One region of the Flavobacterium crocinum genome, then DNA from elsewhere that is predicted to be linked to it. Evidence: riboswitches for the same ligand, from Rfam matches in the RefSeq annotation. Region 1 holds a riboswitch; the other holds the start of a gene.
The links. Region 1 has a riboswitch for S-adenosylmethionine ahead of HYN56_RS07815 (homocysteine S-methyltransferase family protein). Riboswitches for the same ligand answer to the same signal wherever they lie in the genome.

Region 1 (9,308 bases):
TTCGTGACAATAATTCGAAGAAATCATTTGCTGTAAGCAGTTTTGCAATTTGATCTCCAGCTGATCCTGACGTTATTTCTTCAAAGGGAACTCTGGCAATTGCAATATCTTCATGAATTGGAAAAAGATAAACTGCGCAAATCATTACAATAGCCGAAATCAAGATTGTAGCAAGAAAAACCAAAATCATGATAAAGAACAATTTTCCTAATTTTTCTGTTCGCTCCAGATTCGCAATCGAAGAACCAATCGTGAAAAAGATAAGCGGAATAATGGCTGTGAAAAGTAAATTCAGGAAAATGTCTCCCAACGGTTTTATGATCAGCACATCTTCCCCAAACACTAATCCGAAAATACTTCCAATTATAATACCGCCAAGAAGCCATAAAATACTGCTGTAACTCTGCAAAAAATTGATTTTCTTAACTTCCATAATTGAAGAGAATTATAATTCAGAAAGGTTAATAATAAAGAATGAAAGTACTGAAAAACTTGCGAAAATTTTTTTTGCCACAGATTAAAATGATTTACACAGATTTTAAAATGAACAAATTAATTAGTGGAAATTTGTGAAATTAGTGGCAAAAGAAAAAAATCCTTTTAATCTTTGTAATCTGTGGCAAAACTTTATTTCTCTAGCACAATAGTAGTAAAAGCTCTCTCAACCAATTCACCGGTTTTGCTTTTTACTTGTTCTGTTTGTGTTTCGGTATAAACGATTTTAAAATCCGATTTTTTGATTAAATCCTGTGCTTTTTCAGTACTATACAATTCAAATTCGAATTGCGTAAAAGGCAGTTTCTTCATAAAATCTTCTTCGGCAAATGTCAAACAGAAATTACCGTTTGGTTTTAAAACTCTGTAGATTTCTGAAAGCAATTCTTCCGGCTTCTGCCAAAAATAAATCGTGTTTACGGTAAATATTTTATCAAATAATTCATCTTCAAACGGAATTGTATTTCCATCGTAAAGTGAAAAGAAAGCCTGTTTTTGAGAAACAAAATTTCGGTTGATCTGGCGCGCTTCCTGAAACATCAGTTCCGACATTTCAAGTCCATAATATTTAAGTTTTTCGGCTTGTTCAAACAAAAATTCAACGTGACCTGCGTTTCCGTGACCCAATTCCAGAATTCTATTTTCGTTTGAAATATTTAGATTCAGAATCGAATGTTTGGTCATATTGATGTTCGTTTCGTTCATCATATTTCCCATTTCGATTCCTTTTTCTCCCGATGGATGTTTTAATTGAGAGGCTATGGCTTGTAGTTCTTCATTTTTCATAATTCTTAAATTAAATTCCAATAAAAAAAATACCAAATTCCAAGCTTTTTGTCATTTCGACGAAAGAGAAATCACACTAAAAACTCCGCAAAGTAGATTGCCAATCTTTGTCGACACCCGAGTGAGATTCCTCGTTCCTCGGAATGACAAACTACACTTTAGTCACATTCTTGTCATTTCGACGAAGGAGAAATCTTCGCAAGTAACTCCGCAAAGAGAATCCAATCTTTGTCGAGCTTCTCGTGAAGATTTCTCCTTCGTCGAAATGACAAAACGAACGTTGTATCAGGAAAAAAACCTTAAAAAACCTGACTCGCGATCTGACGAATGTTCTCCGACTTCCCCATTGAATAATAGTGTAAAAACGGAACTCCGGCAGCTTTTAATTCTAATGACTGCTGAATCGCCCATTCGATTCCGACTTGTTTGATTTCAGCATTATTTTTGCATTTATCAACCGCATCGATTAAATCTTCAGGTAAATCGATTCTGAAAATTTGCGGTAAAACCTGTAAATGTCTTTGAACAGCAATTGGCTTAATTCCAGGAATAATCGGAATTGTGATGCCCATTTCTCTTGCTTTTTCTACAAAGGCAAAATATTTTGAGTTGTCAAAAAACATTTGTGTTACCACATAATCAGCTCCTGCGTCTACTTTTTCTTTTAATCTTTTTAAATCAGATTGTAAAGATGGAGATTCTAAATGTTTTTCCGGATATCCTGCAACACCAATACAAAAATCTGCTTTGTTATCGGTATCGATTACTTCGTGAAGGTATTGCCCGCAGTTTAAATCTTTAATTTGTTTCACCAAATCAACTGCGTAATGATTTCCTCCTGCTTTTGGCACAAAAGACTGTTCGTCTTTCATTGCATCACCACGAAGCGCCATTACATTGTTGATTCCTAAATAATGACAATCAACCAGCATATACTCGGTTTCTTCTTTGGTAAAACCACCGCAAAGCAAATGCGGAACAGTGTCAACATTGTATTTGTGTTTTATAGAAGCGCAAATTCCAAGCGTTCCCGGACGCATACGAGTTAATTTCTTATCCAAAAGTCCGTTACCTTTATCAATGTAAATATATTCTTCACGAGAAGTCGTTACATCAATAAATGGCGGATTAAATTCCATCAACGGATCAATATTATCGTATAATTCCTGAATGCTCTTCCCCTTTTGAGGCGGAATAATTTCAAATGAGAATAATGTTTTTCCTTTGGCGTTTTCTATATGCTCTGTTACTTTCATTTTTTAAGTTATGGGTTATGAGTTAAGTGTTTTGAGTTTTTAGTTCGTGTAAAAAATCTGAAATCAAAAACTTAAATCAATCTTTTAGTTTAAAGTCTGAAAGTCTAAAGTCCAAAGCCTTTTCTTTCGGACTTTACGACTTTTGACTTTCGACTATATTTTTAATCTGCTATATTAGGATTTAACCATTTCATGGCGTAATCCGTTGGAACATTGCGTCGTTTGGCGTAATCTACAACCTGATCTTCTTTTATTTTTCCGAGTCCGAAATAGCGGCTTTTTGGATTTCCGAAATAATATCCTGAAACCGATGAAGCTGGCCACATCGCCATGCTTTCTGTCAAAGTCACTCCAATTTCTTCGGCTACATTTAAAAGTTTCCAAATCGTTGGTTTTTCTAAGTGATCAGGACAAGCCGGATAACCCGGTGCCGGACGAATTCCTTTATAATTTTCCTTAATCAATTCTTCGTTGGTTAACGATTCTTCGCTGTCATAACCCCAGAAATCTTTACGAACTCGCTCGTGAAGATATTCGGCGAAAGCCTCAGCAAAACGATCGGCAAGCGCTTTCACCATAATCGAATTATAATCGTCTAAATTCTTTTCGTATTCCGCAGCCCATTCGTCAACACCAAAACCAGTTGTTACACAAAAAGCTCCCATGTAATCTTCTATTCCGCTTTCTTTTGGCAGAATAAAATCGGCTAAAGCGATGTTTGGTGCACCTTTAGTTTTTTGAGACTGCTGACGAAGTGTTAAGAATTTCTCTAAAACTTTTCCGTTTTCATCGCGTAATTCGATATCATCGTCATTTACCTGATTTGCAGGGAAAATTCCGTAAATACCTTTTGCTTTCAGTTTTTTCTCTTCCAGAATTACTTTCAGCATTGCTTGAGCATCGTTAAAAACCGAAGTCGCTTGTTCGCCCACAACCTCATCCGTTAAAATTGCTGGATATTTTCCGTACAATTCCCAAGTCTGGAAAAATGGCGTCCAGTCGATATACGGAACCAAAACATCCAATTCTACTTCGATCGTTTGTGCACCAATTACTTTTGGTTTAACTGGAGTATATTCACTCCAATCCAATGGTAATTTGTTTTTACGAGCATCTTCAATCGTTAAGAAATTTTTGTCTCTTGAACGATTTAAGAACGTTTCTCTAAAAGAATCATATTCTGCACGAATATCTGCCGCGTATATTTTTCTGTTATGATCTAACAGGTTTCCGGCAACGGTAACGGCTCTCGAAGCATCGTTAACGTGAATTACAGTTTCTCTGTATTGAGGTGCAATTTTCACGGCCGTATGCGCGCGTGAAGTGGTTGCACCACCAATCATAATCGGGATTTTAATTCCTTGTTTGTCTAATTCTTTGGCCAAATACACCATTTCGTCAAGCGAAGGCGTTATCAATCCGCTTAATCCGATGATATCTACATTATGCTCAATTGCAGCCGAAATAATTTTTTCCGGAGGCACCATAACACCTAAATCTACAATCTCATAATTGTTACAAGCCAAAACCACCGAAACGATGTTTTTACCAATATCGTGAACGTCGCCTTTTACGGTTGCCATCAAGATTTTTCCGTTTCCTTGTTTGTCCCCCGCTTGTTTGCTCGCTTCGATAAAAGGCAATAAATACGCCACCGCTTTTTTCATTACACGAGCCGATTTTACCACCTGAGGCAGGAACATTTTTCCGCTTCCGAATAAATCTCCAACCACATTCATTCCCGTCATCAAATTGATTTCGATAACTTCAATAGGTTTTGTTGCTGCCAAACGTGCTTCTTCTACATCTTCTTCAATAAAAGCGTCAATTCCTTTCACAAGAGAATGTGTAATACGCTCTTGAACCGTTCCTAAACGCCATTCCTGAACCGTTTTTTCATCGCTTTTTGCTTCACCTTTTACGCTGTCGGCAAAATCTAAAAGTCGTTCCGTAGCATCATCGCGTCTATCTAAAATTACGTCTTCAACGTGTTCTAATAAGTCTTTCGGAATATCATCGTAAATCGTCAACATCTCCGGATTTACGATTCCCATCGTCATTCCGTTTTTGATTGCGTGATATAAAAACACCGAGTGCATCGCTTCACGAACTGTATCATTTCCTCTAAAAGAAAACGAAACATTACTTACTCCACCACTAATATGTGCATGAGGCAAGTTTTCACGAACCCATTTTGTTCCTCTAAAGAAATCCAATGCGTTCAATCTATGCTCTTCCATTCCCGTTGCAACTGGGAAAATATTCAAATCGAAAATAATATCCTGCGGAGGGAATCCTACTTTGTTCACCAAAATATCATACGAACGCTGACAAATCTCTACTCGACGATCGTAATTATCCGCCTGACCTACTTCGTCGAAAGCCATAACAATCGCCGCCGCTCCGTAACGTTTGATTAATTTGGCGTGGTGAATAAAAGCTTCTTCTCCTTCTTTTAACGAAATCGAGTTTACAACGCTTTTTCCTTGTACTACTTTTAGACCTGCTTCAATGATTTCCCATTTCGAACTGTCAATCATAATCGGAACTCTTGAAATGTCTGGTTCAGCCGCAATTAAATTCAAAAATTTAGTCATTGCAGTAACACCGTCAAGCATTCCTTCATCCATATTAATATCGATGATCTGTGCCCCGCCTTCTACCTGTTGTCTTGCAATATCAAGCGCCTCGTCATATTTCTCTTCCTTGATTAGTCTCAAGAATTTTCTTGAACCTGTTACATTTGTACGCTCACCAACATTCACGAAAACACTTTCCGGCGTGATGATCAACGGTTCTAATCCTGATAATACAAGGTCTCTTCTTTTTTCTTTCATTTTTTTTTAAAGTTACTAAGATCCTGAGATACTAAGGTTCTAAGTTTTTTTATTCTATATTTTTTAAGGTTTTTAAACCTCTATTCTTTTAATATTTTGGGCGTGTTTCGCCGCGGCGAACCGGGCTATCCGTTACAAGTCCTCGCTCTTCCTTCGTCAGGCTGTGGGCTTTTCACTTCTATCCCTCACGCAAACTTGGTTTCATAAGACGTTTATGTTTACCGAGTTCCTATTTTTTATTCTTTATTCTTCCAACAATCTGTCCAACTGATTTTGAAGTGTTTTTTTATCTGGCAAATACAGTTGATATTTACTCAATAACACTTTATTTGTTATACTATCCGTTGCATATTCAACCAAAATATGATTTTTGTGTGCTCCCAATACAATACCAATTGGTTCATTATCTCCTTCTGTTGCTTCTTCCTTTTTAAAATAATTCAGATACAAATTCATTTGACCAATATCCTGATGATCAATTTCGCCTCTTTTTAAATCTACCAAAACAAAACATTTCAATATTCGATGATAAAAAAGCAAATCCAAATAAAAATGTTTTCCCCCAATGCTCATTCGGTATTGTCTGCCTATAAAAGCGAATCCTTTTCCCATTTCCATAATGAACTGCTGTAAATTGGAAATGATTTTTTCTTCCAGTTCATTTTCTAAATATTGATATTGTTCAGGAATATTTAAAAAATCCAATACAAATGGATCTTTAATCAAATCTTCTGCATTTTCTACAATATGTCCTTCTTTAGCCAATTTCAAAACGCCTTCTTTTTCCTTGCTTAAAGCTAATCTTTCAAACAATGAACTCTTCATTTGACGTTTTAATTCTCTTACGCTCCAACGCTCATGCTGACATTGTTTAGCATAAAAACCCAATTCTAAATCATTATTTGATTTTAATATCTCTGTATAATGACTCCAAGTTAATTGTCCAGACAGTGTCTGGATATTTTGAAACTTGATATAAAATTGACGTATCTGAAAAAGATTCGAACGACCAAAACCTTTACCATACTTTTGTGTCAAATCATTAGAAAGCGTATCCAGTAATTGACTTCCGTATTCAGCTTTTTGATTTCCTTTTTGCTCAAACTCTACAATATGTTGACCAACATACCAATAAGTCTGCACTAAAATTGTATTGACAGATTGCACAGCCTGTTGCCTTCCTTGTTGCAACAAACTACCAATTTTATCTATAAGTTCATTATAAGGTTGTTTCTCTAAACTCATAATTGTCTTTTACAATTTCAACGGAATAAATTCCTTTACTACAAAATGTATTGTTCTTTCGGAACTTTTTTCTTCATCCTAACCTACAAGGTTTTGAAAACCTTGTAGGAATGTGAATATTACTCAAAAACCGGCGCAACTCTAGGTTTATAATCCTTCGCAACCTCAGCCATTAATCGGATATGATCTGGCGTTGTTCCGCAACAACCACCGATTATATTAATCAAATTATCCTCTAAATATTCTTTAATAAAAACTTGAGTTTGTTCTGGTGTTTCATCGTATTGTCCGAAAGCGTTTGGCAATCCTGCGTTTGGATGCGCCGAAACATTAAAGCTTGTGTTATGCGCTAATGTTTTTAAATACGGTTTCAATAAATCGGCTCCAAGAGCGCAATTGAATCCTACACTTAATAACGGAATATGCGAAACGGAAATTAAAAATGCTTCAACAGTTTGTCCTGAAAGTGTTCTTCCTGAAGCATCTGTAATCGTTCCTGAAACCATGATTGGAATATCAAGATTGCGTTCTTCTTTTACTTCTTCGATTGCAAAAAGCGCCGCTTTTGCGTTTAAAGTATCGAAAATCGTTTCTACTAAAAGCAAATCACAGCCACCGTCCATTAAAGCTTCTGCTTGTTGTTTGTACGCAATTCGTAAATCGTCGAACGTTACGGCTCTGTAACCTGGATCGTTTACATCTGGTGACATACTTGCTGTACGGTTTGTCGGCCCGATTGAACCGGCTACGAAACGTGGTTTTTCCGGATTTTTTGCGGTAAACTCATCGGCTACTTGTCTTGCGATTTTTGCCGATTCGTAGTTTAACTCGTAAACCAAATCTTCCATGTGATAATCGGCCATACCGATTGTCGTTCCTGAAAAGGTATTGGTTTCTACAATGTCAGCACCGGCTTCATAATAAGCGGCATGTACATCGCGAATCGCTTGTGGTTGTGTTAGGGATAGTAAATCGTTGTTTCCTTTTAATGGATGCGGAAAATCTTTGAAACGCTCTCCTCTAAAATCTTCTTCAGAGAAATTATAGCGCTGCAACATTGTTCCCATTGCTCCGTCAAGGATTAGGATATTTTTTTTTATTGCTTCTTTTATCGTAATTGCCATATTCTTTTGTTTTAGCTTCTAAGACACTAAGGTTCTAAGATGCTAAGTTTTTTATTATGATTGTGAAGTTTAAACCTAACAGGTTTTTAAAACCTGTTAGGTTTAAACTTCGGATATTTTTTTCACATTAATTCCAAAAGTGCACTATTGCTGGCTCATTAGCCCCGATTGAAGTGGAAATCATTTTGTCCGCCGCGGCGGACAAAATGATTGCAACGAAAAGCGGGAACTACTGACTGCAAAAATGCGCCAATGATTCGCTCCTGATACAGAATCTGTTTCAGTAAATATTATATGTTATCGAGAAAAGTTTTGAGAAATACGAGTATGTATTTGTGTTATCTATCTTTAATACTGGAAAATGTCGTATAAAGTAGAATTTAGCACCTTCTTTATGATAAAGGGTTGCTAAGGTTTCATCGGGTCTATCCCTCCGCCTTTCGTGATAACGAACAATAATTTTAAGAACAGCGCAAAGGTATGAAATAGGGTTTCGATTTGCAAATGTTTTTTTTGTAAGGTGCTGAGGGACTAAGATGCTAAGGTTCTAAGTTTTGATATGCTGAGATCCCAAGTTTGAAATTTAGTTCTTGTTTTCAAATATAGCCCGTGGTTTTAACCACGGGAAACGTATTGTAATTATACATTGTGTTTATATGTTGCGGTAATACTTTGTGTCTATTCGTTGTGTTCCAGTGGTTGAAACCACTGGCTATATTTTTATGTGTTTTCTAAAAAAATAAAGCCCAAACTAAAAGTTTGAGCTTTCTATATAAAAATCTTAGAATCTTAGTGTCTTAGCAACTTAAAACCTTAGACTATCGCCTTCACAACCGCTTTTGGCGCTTCTTTACGAGTTCCGTCGAAACCGTCTACTCCAGATACTGTTGTATATTTCAATACGTATTTCTTACCTGGGTTGATGATTGAATAAGCAGCCTGGCACATTAAAGTTGCTTCGTGGAAACCACAAAGGATCAACTTTAATTTTCCTGGGTAAGTGTTGATATCTCCAATAGCGAAGATTCCCGGAATATTCGTCTGGTAATCTAATGCATTATTTACTTTGATGGCATTTTTCTCTATTTCTAATCCCCAGTCTCCAATTGGACCTAATTTTGGTGTTAATCCGAAAAGTGGGATGAAATAGTCACACTCGATTTTACGGTGTGCGCCGTTTTCTTCGATATCTAATGATTCAACATGCTCAGCACCGTTGATTCCTATAACTTCAGCTGGCGTGATTAATTTAATTTTTCCAGCTGATTTTAATTCCTGTACTTTTTCTACAGAATCTAAAGCGCCTCTGAATTCGTTTCTTCTGTGAATCAAAGTTACCTCGGAAGCTACGTTTGCTAAGAAAATTGACCAGTCTAAAGCTGAATCTCCTCCTCCTGCAATTACAACTCTTTTATCTCTGAATTTCTCCGGATTTTTGATGAAGTATTTTACTCCTTTATCTTCATAAAACTCGATATCTTCGATAAGTGGTTTACGAGGCTCAAAACTCCCTAAACCTCCCGCGATTGCAATAACTGGCGCGTGAAATTTAGTTCCTTTGTTTG
Region 2 (9,308 bases), 2.0 Mb from region 1:
AAAAGCAGATGGTAAAATTGACAGCGTAACACAATTGGCTTTTGAAGAAAATCTGAACAAACTTTCAGATATCGTAGGCGGATGCGAACGAATTGCCAGCACTCCTATTCCTTATACTTATAGTGTATTATTGCATCGCACCGTTTATATTTATTGTTTTATGCTTCCATTTGGATTCGTTGAAACATTAGGCTGGATTACGCCGTTTATCATTGTATTTATTGCCTACACTTTTGTTGCACTCGAAGCCATCGCCGATGAACTGGAAGATCCGTTTGGTAAACAACCCAATGACCTTGCTTTGGATACGATGGCCGAAATGATCGAAAATACATTGTTGGAATTAAATGATAAAAAAATTAATCCGTTAAAAACAAATAGTGATTATTATATTACTTAATTGATTCAGCATCCAGTAAAACAGCCAACTGAATACAAGGCAAATCTGAACGGTTGCTCCAAGCATGATTGGTTCCGCGCTGAATTACAATATCACCCGCCTGTAGTAAAGTTTCCTCTTCGTCTACAATAAGATAAATTTCTCCAGCTAAAATCACAATATAATCTAAGGTATCGGTTTGATGCATTAACGGATGAGGCTGCCCTTCTGGTGCCACAATTCCTAAATCTTTATCGGGCGGAATTTGTACATAACGAAAATAACTTCCGTTTTTGGGTGTATTCGGAAAAGCAGTATTCTCTATTTCTTTTTCCTCGTATTTTGCGGGAGTAGTATCAGTTGACCAAACATCCGAAATAATTAATCCCGGAAAATGCTCTGAAACATTGGTTACAATATTGTCTTGTTCTATTATTGATTTTCCATTTCGTAAACCTGTTACGACTCTTCTTGGAATTGTTTTCATATTTTAATTTATTTTTTTAAACACATAGAAACATAGTTTTTCTTTGCGTTTAAAAGGCATTTCATTTAGTTAAAAACACATAGTTAACTCCTATGTGTTAGAAACTAGCTTCTTTTTTCATCTTCTTTACTAATTAAAAAACCTATATTTCTATGTGTTTATTAAATTTTAATAAAAACCTAACAGGTTTTGAAAACCTGTTAGGTTAAAAAAACTAACTAATCTAACTTAAACCAATCTTTTACCTCATTTGTTATAGAATCTTTTATTTTAGGATTTTCAAATTCATTCGACGCGGGATTATATTCGTAATCTTTCTGCCATTTTTTATAATTCGAAGCTACTTTCTCAATCGCATCACAGATATAGAAAAGCTCTTCATTCGTCGTAATCGGGTGTAAAGACAAACGAACCCAGCCCGGTTTATTGGTTTGATTTCTCTCCAATAATTCATTGGTAATTTCTGCCGATTTCTTCTCATTAATATTGAACAAATAATGCGCATAAGTACTCGCACACGACCAGCCACCGCGAACCTGAATTCCGAAACGGTCATTCAAAAGTCTTACGATCAAATTGTAATGAATATCTTCAATCACAAGGGAAACACAGCCAATTCTTTCTGTCGTTAGGTCTCCCAGAATAGATAAACCCTGAATTTTTTGAAGCCTTGAAAAACAAAGATTCAGAAGTTCTTTTTCTCTTTTTTGGATGTTCTCTACTCCCATCTGCTCTTTTAATTCTAAAGCCAGAGCAGCTCTAATAACTTGCAAAAATCCTGGAGTTCCTCCATCTTCGCGAACTTCAATCACATCGCTGTAACAATATTTCCCAAGCGGATTGGTCCATTTTACATTTCCCCCGCCCGGATTATCCGGAAAATCAGATTGATATAATTTTTCATTAAAAACCAAAACACCGCTTGTTCCTGGTCCGCCTAGGAATTTGTGAGGCGAAAAGAAAATGGCGTCCAATTGCGCTTCCGGATCTTTTGGATGCATATCGATTTTGACATAAGGTGCAGAAGCAGCAAAATCAACAAAACAAAGTCCGCCGTTTTGATGCATGATTTTCGCTAATTCATGGTAAGGCGTAATAATTCCCGTAACATTGGAACAAGCTGTAAACGAACCAATTTTCAAACTTCTGTCCGCATATTTTTTAATTTCTTCCGACAGTACTTTTGGATCTACCAAATTATTTTCATCTGGCTGTAAAATCACCACTTCGGCATTGGTTTCGTACCACGGAACCTGATTCGAATGATGTTCCATGTGAGTTATAAAAACCACTGGTCTGTCTTCTTTATAATCGCTTCGCAAACCCATAATACGCTGCAATTTAGATAAAGCAGCTGTCATTCCGGTTCCCGTTGTTACCAAAACATCCGATGCATTGGCATTTACCGATTTCTTAATAATTTCTCTTGCGTGCTGATAAGCATAAGTCGAAGCCTTTCCGGTCTGACTGGAAAATGAATGTGTATTGGCAATCATTGGTCCCATTTTGTTGAGCATAATATCCTCGATCGGAACGTATAATCTTCCGCTGGCAACCCAGTCGGCATAAACTAGATTTTGTTCTCCGTAAACCGATTCAAAAGTATGATCGATTCCTACTGTATTTTCTCTAAATTTAGAGAAGTAACACTCTAACTCAATTGGTTCTTTTGTTGTCTCAATAGCATTCATTTCCTTATCATTTTTAATTTAATAATGTAATATTTTTTGCAAACTTTTTATCAATCTTGTCATTCTGACGAAGGAAGAATCTTCGTCCTATATTCTACAAAGATTGGTTCTTTCCTTTGAGGAGCTACTTACGAAGATCCTTCGCATCCGCTCAGGATGACAAGATTGTGTGGATCTATACTTAAATCTTTTTATCCAAAAGCGATTTTAACGTCGTATGTAATTCTTCTCCCTGAAGATTTTTAGCTACAATTACTCCGTTCGAATCCACTAAATAATTACCGGGAATTGCTCTTATTCCGTATAATTTGGCAACTGCACTATTCCAGAAAAGCAAATCAGAAACATGTATCCAGGTCAGATTATCATCCTGAATTCCTTTGATCCAGTTTTCTTTCTTTTTGTCTAAAGAAATCCCGACAATATTGAATCCTTTATCATGAAATTCTTTATACGCTTTTACAATATTTGGGTTCTCTCTTCGGCAAGGACCACACCATGAAGCCCAGAAATCGACTAAAGTGTAACCCTTTAAATTTTCATAAAAACGAATTGGCTTTCCATTTGGATCATTGGCTGTAAAATCAGGCGCTTTTTTTCCAACAGCCAAACCGTCTAAAACAAGAGCCAGATCTTTTAGTTCTTTAACGTAAGTAGTCGTCTGAAGGCTTTTATCCAGCAAAGCAATATTTTCTCTGATTTGTTCCGGCGACAGTCTATATGACCAGTTTCTGTACAACACATAAGCCGAAACTATTGATTTAGGATTCTCTGTAATGAATTTACTAATTTCTATATCTTTCGATTTTTTATAAGTTTCAAACAAATCCTGAGAAACAGAACCTTCTACAACAGAATTACTGTAATATTTCTTTGGATTTAATTTTACCGTAATTGGTCCTTTTTCAAGAAAAACATAAAGCGGACTACTTTCTGTATTGACGCTTAAACCGTATAATTCCGGCGTTTTTACTTTAGTCTTAAAACTAAAATTGCCGTCTTTTACCTTTACCGAATCAATTGTGGTAAACATTTTATTATGGAATTTTTGCAGATAAACATATTGTGCAACAGTATCTACAACTGTTCCTTTTAATTGTAAATTACTTTCCTGTGCCTGAGTTTGTGCAAATCCCAAAAACAAGGCAAAACCTAAGATTATTTTTTTCATTTTTATTTTGATTTTTAGTTTAAGATTGGACAAAAGAATTCCTGAGACCTATTTCAAAATGGTCTTTAGAAAATATTGTTTTAAAAAATTATTGAGAGAATTTTACTTGCGGCGCATTCGAAAAAAGGCAAGACTGTTTTCTTCGAACATTACGTTCAAAAGTTCGTAACCGGCGTATAAAGTTGAATCTGTTTTCATTTTAAAAAATAAAAAGTTTTACAAAGATGATCTTATTCAGATTTTGAGGAAATCTTTTCTTATCTGTCCGCCGCGGCGGAAGGATTTAGCACCTTATTCGGCAACAGGTTGCTAAGACGTCAATGGGCCTATTCCCTCAGTCTTTCTGGATAAGTATCATTCAGAACTTTTCTGTGATACAAATATATATATTAATTCTATCAAATTAGTAGTATTTAATATTATTTTTTCAAATTAATTTTAAAAAATGTTTAAAACCTATTATAAAACACTATATAACAAACAATTAAAATAAAAACAATTTTGAATTATTTTTACCATTTAGCGCTTTAGATTAAATTAATACCTTTTTAAAAAGCATAAAAAAAACTCATTTCGTTTTGAAATGAGCTTAGATTTTATCTTCAACGTTTATTTATTTTTTCTTCTTTTGGCGCTTTCCGTCTCCAGTTTTACACTGTCTTTCAGCACTCCTTTTGAAGGTGTATAGGTTGCACCATCTTCCGGACTTTCTCCTGGTCCGGTTCCTGTACCCGCTGTACTTTCAACTCCTTCTTTTTCCATATTTGTAATTTGAATACTTTTTGCTGCAGGTGAAGTCCCGCCAGAACTAGTCCCTGTAACTTCTGCTGTGTCTTTTGTCTTTTGCACCGTCTCAACAGGAACTGAATTTGTATCTATTTTATCGCTATAGCCGTCATTTTTTTTACATGAAGAAAATAATCCGATCACAACTACTAAAAAAACGGCTTTCAATTTCAATAAAGCTTTCATAATAAATGTTTTAAATATTTACAAATGCTAAGTAACTACTTATAAAACGGCTTATTTTACAGTATTTCTTATAAATTTTATATAACAGCAATTGATTTATTTTTCACTTCGATTCTCATTCCATAGGAATGTTTCATCGGTAAAAAAAATAAAGACCTCCCAAATTAACGTTCCGTAGGAACGTCTGATGCGTTAGATTATTAAAAAATGATGTCTAAATGAAACATTCCTACGGAACGTAATTACGGATAATAATATGATTTTCTCCCGATGAAATGTTCCTACGGAACATTAAAAATTATAACGCAAATAGGGGCTGTCTTTTAGTTTTAAGACAGCCCCTATTCTAACTAATAAAGTAATTTTAAAAAGTAACTAATTTCACTCCCAAAGTAAACCATCTTGAAGGCAATGGCACTGCTCCTACTTCGTAATAAGTCGCATTAAATATATTCTGCGCATCTAAAAAGATCGTGAATTTATGAATAGACTGACTTACTCTAAAATCATTTACCCAATAAGACGGCCCGGTGATTCTCTCGTTGAAACGTGTTGCAAACAAAACAGAGAAATTTTTAAACTGATAATCTATCGTATTGGTAATTTGATGTTTTAAAGAAGAAATAAGATACTTTGAGTATATTTCTGTACGTGAACTTTTAAATTCAGAATCTAAATAGGTGTACGCTAAAAGAATATTCAAACGAGAATCTTTAGAAAAATCAAATCGGTAAATACCACGTAAATTGATTCCGTTTGTATTTAAATCTCCTGTATTCTGACTTTGCCATGGCACTGTTGTCGCATTACGCATCCAGTCGATGTAATTGTCAATTTTTCTGTAGAAATAATTCGCATTCAAACTCAAGGCTTTTTTATTGTATTTGAAACCAATTTCACTTTGAAAAGCATTTTCTGAATCTAAATCAGTATTTCCAATATTTCCAGTTTGTTTCAAATATAAATCTGTAAATGATGGAATTCTTTGACTTGTTCCTACATTACCAATAATTTTAAAGGCATCTGTAATCGCATAACTAGCATCGATTCCCGGATAAATCTGCCATTTGTAATCTGAATTGTAATTTAAATAAGTTCCAATGTTTACATCGAATTTTTCCGTAAAACTCGTTCTGTATTCGGCATATACGCCTACATTTTCGCGATCGTGATCTCCAATATTAGAAGAATGAATGTTTTCATTTCTAAATTCTGCTCCAAAACCAATTTCTCCTTTAGACAATTTAACTGTAGAGTTTAATTCTCCTGCAATCGAATTGGTATAATGCTGGCTTCTTCCAACAGCTAAATTTGAGTTTCCTAAATAACGATAATCGTCATAGTTATAACGATAGGTTACTCTTGGCATAATTTTCCAGTTTTCTGTAATAGCATGTTTTGACTGAATGTTGGCAAAAGTTGTCTGTACAATTTCAGTAGAATTGATATCACCCGGTGCTGCATAGAATCCGTTGGCACCAAAACCATTATTGATGTATCCAGCAGAGCCTAAAATTTCATTAGAATCATTGATCTGCACATTTCCCTGATAGAAAATTTTATTGTTTTCAAATGCCGTATTGTATCGGTAACCATTGCTTTTATCATGAGAAGCAAAAATTAAATGCTGTTGTTTCTCTTTACCTAAAACGGCTCCAGCCTGAATTCCTGTTCCGTAGAACGTATCACCAGTATCCTGAGTATCTTTTTCAAAATTTGAACCAGCGTAAGTACTTACCAAAAATCCTGAATCGGTTGGTTTTTTAGTAATAATGTTAATCGCTCCGGTTAAGCTGTTAATTCCATAAATTCTTGCAGCCGGTCCACGAACTACCTCAATTCTTTCAATAACTTCAACCGGAAGAGGCAAATTCAGCATATTGTGAGCTGTTTGAGAATCGATTACTTTCGCTCCGTTTAATAAAACAACGGTCTGTTCAAAACTTCCGCCATCAACACTAATGTCTGCCTGAGTTCCAAATGGCCCTCTTTGTCTGATATCAACTCCATTGGCATATTGTAATACTTCCTGAAGTGTTCTTCCCGGAAGTTTCTTTATAGTTTCACTGCTAATCACATAAACATTTCTGTTTTGTTTAGAAATAGGCGTATTAAAACGGTTTTCATTAATGATTACCTCGTTCATTTCATTGATGGAATCCTTTTTGGTCTGTGCATAAATGTTAGAACAAATTACTGCCAAAGCAGCAAAGTAGATTTTTTTCATTTGGTTAATTTTTTTTGGCAAAAGTAGTATCTTGCCGTACTAATCAAGTATGCCAGTTTTATAATTATGAGTAGTCCGGTTGAAATTCCTTTTAAAAGCTTTATTCAGCTTAAGCCTGAAGAAAATACAGCCTTGTACCTTCAGATTGTTTTTGAATTTATAAAAGCGATTCAGACCGGTTTTCTGCCTGAAGGAACAAAACTTCCCGGAACGCGTATTCTCTGTAAAGTATTGGCCGTAAACCGAAATACTTTGATTAAAGCTTTTCAGGATTTGGAATCGCAAGGCTGGATCGAAACACTTCCGAATAAAGGAACTTTTATTTTATCACAGCAAAAACAAAAAAATAAAGCTGAGTTTACAACTTTAAAAGAACAAAATTCTTCGCAATTTGATTCTGGATTTTCTTTCCAGCGTTCTACAATTCTGGAAAATCCACTAGAAATTAGCAATCTTCCGTATCAGTTTAATGATGGAATGCCTGATTTAAGATTGGTACAGACCGATGTTTTGGCGAGATTATATGTTTCAAAATTAAAAAGACATAAAACCACTAAAACCTATGAACAGATTCAGCTTCGGTCGCATTCGAATTTTAAAACACAGTTTTCGAATTATCTGAATCTTACCAGAGGAATCCGCATTTCTACTTCCAATCTTTTGACGACAAGCAGTCATGAAATCGGATTGTATTTGGTTACCAAAGTTTTAATAAATCCGGGAGATAAAGTGGTTGTAGCTTCTCCAGGCTACTATATGTCTAATATGACATTGACAAATACCGGAGCGCAGATTATTTCGATTCCTGTAAATGAGGACGGAATTGACACTAAAAGATTGAAGGAAATCTGCGAAACTTCTCCAATTAGAATGCTGTATCTCACTTCCAATTATCATTATCCAACAACAATTCTGCTCAGCGCTAAAAAAAGGATTGAAGTTTTGGAATTAGCGAATCAATACGGTTTTGTCATTTTGGAAGACGATTATGATTTTGATTTTCATTACGATAATAATCCTGTACTGCCTTTAGCTGCTTTCGATTCTCATCAGCGTGTGGTTTACATTGGTTCTTTTGGAAAATCGCTTCCGTCTGGATTTAGTTATGGATTTGTTGCCGCTCCTGCCGAATTTATTAAAGAACTGGAAAAACATCAAAACATTCTCGAACCAAGTATTGATGTCATGAAAGAACAGGTCTTAACCGAATGGATTTCAGAAGGTGAAGCGCATCGTCTTTCCAAAAAAAACAAGAAAATCTACAAAGAACGCCGGGATTATTTTGTTTCCCTGCTAAACGAAAAATTAAACGATAAAATAAAATTTAAAATTCCACCAAGAGGATTAGCAATTTGGGTAGAATGGCTGGACGATTTTAATCTGATTAAATTTCAAAAAGAGTGTGCCACAAATGAATTGTTTCTGCCTAAAACTATTTTATACCAAACAAAAGACCTAACAGCAACTCGTTTAGGTTTCGGGCATTTAGAAAAAGAAGAAATGGAAAAAGCTGTTTCTATTTTAAGCAAAAGTCTTCAAACTATCCTTTCAAAAGAATAAAAAAAGTATCAAAATCTTCCAATTACAGAAGACTCTGATACTTTGGTTAAATAGTTATATTTTACTTAGCTTTCGCAGATTTTCCTGATTTTGCTTCCTTGGTACCTTCAAGATTATAAGTTACTTTTTCAATTTTTCCAGTAAACTCAAAAGGAAGTTTATAATTAAAATCGACAGGAGAACCGGCATCCATGCCCACATCTAAACCTTCGTTAAGCGAAATCTGGATCGGAATTGTTCTATCCAAATGTTCTTCTGCTACTTTTTTTCCGTTTACAGACATTGTTACAGTTGCTCCTTTTCCTCTTTCATCGCTTTTTCCTTCATATTTGAAATCGACCACCAATTTCACTTTTCCTTTTGGCAGTGTCTCTTTTCCTGTAATTGTCGGACGTTCTAAGGCTAAATTGTTATAAACAAAACTTGGTTTTCCATTTTGTACATACAAACCATAACCACCAACTAAACCGCCATGGGTAACAATCATACCTTCAACATTACTGTCAGCAATATCGAGATCTGCTGTAATTGACCAGGATTTGTTTAAAATACGTGGAGAAGCTTCATTTGGAAGTCCAACTTGTCCAGGATAATACGTAAAAGTAGTAGCATCTCCTGCAAGTGTTGGTCTTCCCATTAATTCTCCATTAAGTCTTTCTACTGCACGCCAGTCTAACGGAAGTACATTATATTTCGAGGCTTCAACCCACCATAAATCCTGCATTTCTCTCAATTTCGTTAGATTACTGGATGCTACATCATTGGACTGTGTAAAATCTTCATCTACTTTATACAATTCCCATTTTTGTTTATCAGGATCA

Region 2: it holds a riboswitch for S-adenosylmethionine, as region 1 does, so the genes downstream of both, HYN56_RS23585 (TlpA disulfide reductase family protein) here and HYN56_RS07815 (homocysteine S-methyltransferase family protein) in region 1, are expected to answer to the same signal.

The regions. Positions count from the first base shown of each region.
Region 1 is NZ_CP029255.1:1,685,986-1,695,293, reverse strand. Features, by position in the region: gene HYN56_RS07840 (dicarboxylate/amino acid:cation symporter) at 1-433, opposite strand, end outside; gene HYN56_RS07835 (class I SAM-dependent methyltransferase) at 628-1,281, opposite strand; gene metF (methylenetetrahydrofolate reductase [NAD(P)H]) at 1,581-2,537, opposite strand; gene metH (methionine synthase) at 2,699-5,374, opposite strand; gene HYN56_RS07820 (PDDEXK nuclease domain-containing protein) at 5,618-6,619, opposite strand; gene HYN56_RS07815 (homocysteine S-methyltransferase family protein) at 6,739-7,743, opposite strand; SAM riboswitch class I at 8,079-8,195, opposite strand; gene HYN56_RS07810 (NAD(P)/FAD-dependent oxidoreductase) at 8,557-9,308, opposite strand, start outside.
Region 2 is NZ_CP029255.1:5,565,626-5,574,933, forward strand. Features, by position in the region: gene HYN56_RS23570 (bestrophin family protein) at 1-400, shown strand, start outside; gene HYN56_RS23575 (cupin domain-containing protein) at 393-866, opposite strand; gene HYN56_RS23580 (aminotransferase class V-fold PLP-dependent enzyme) at 1,085-2,557, opposite strand; gene HYN56_RS23585 (TlpA disulfide reductase family protein) at 2,739-3,728, opposite strand; SAM riboswitch class I at 3,983-4,082, opposite strand; gene HYN56_RS23590 (hypothetical protein) at 4,338-4,700, opposite strand; gene HYN56_RS23595 (TonB-dependent receptor plug domain-containing protein) at 5,065-6,927, opposite strand; gene HYN56_RS23600 (aminotransferase-like domain-containing protein) at 6,994-8,487, shown strand; gene HYN56_RS23605 (arylsulfatase) at 8,549-9,308, opposite strand, start outside.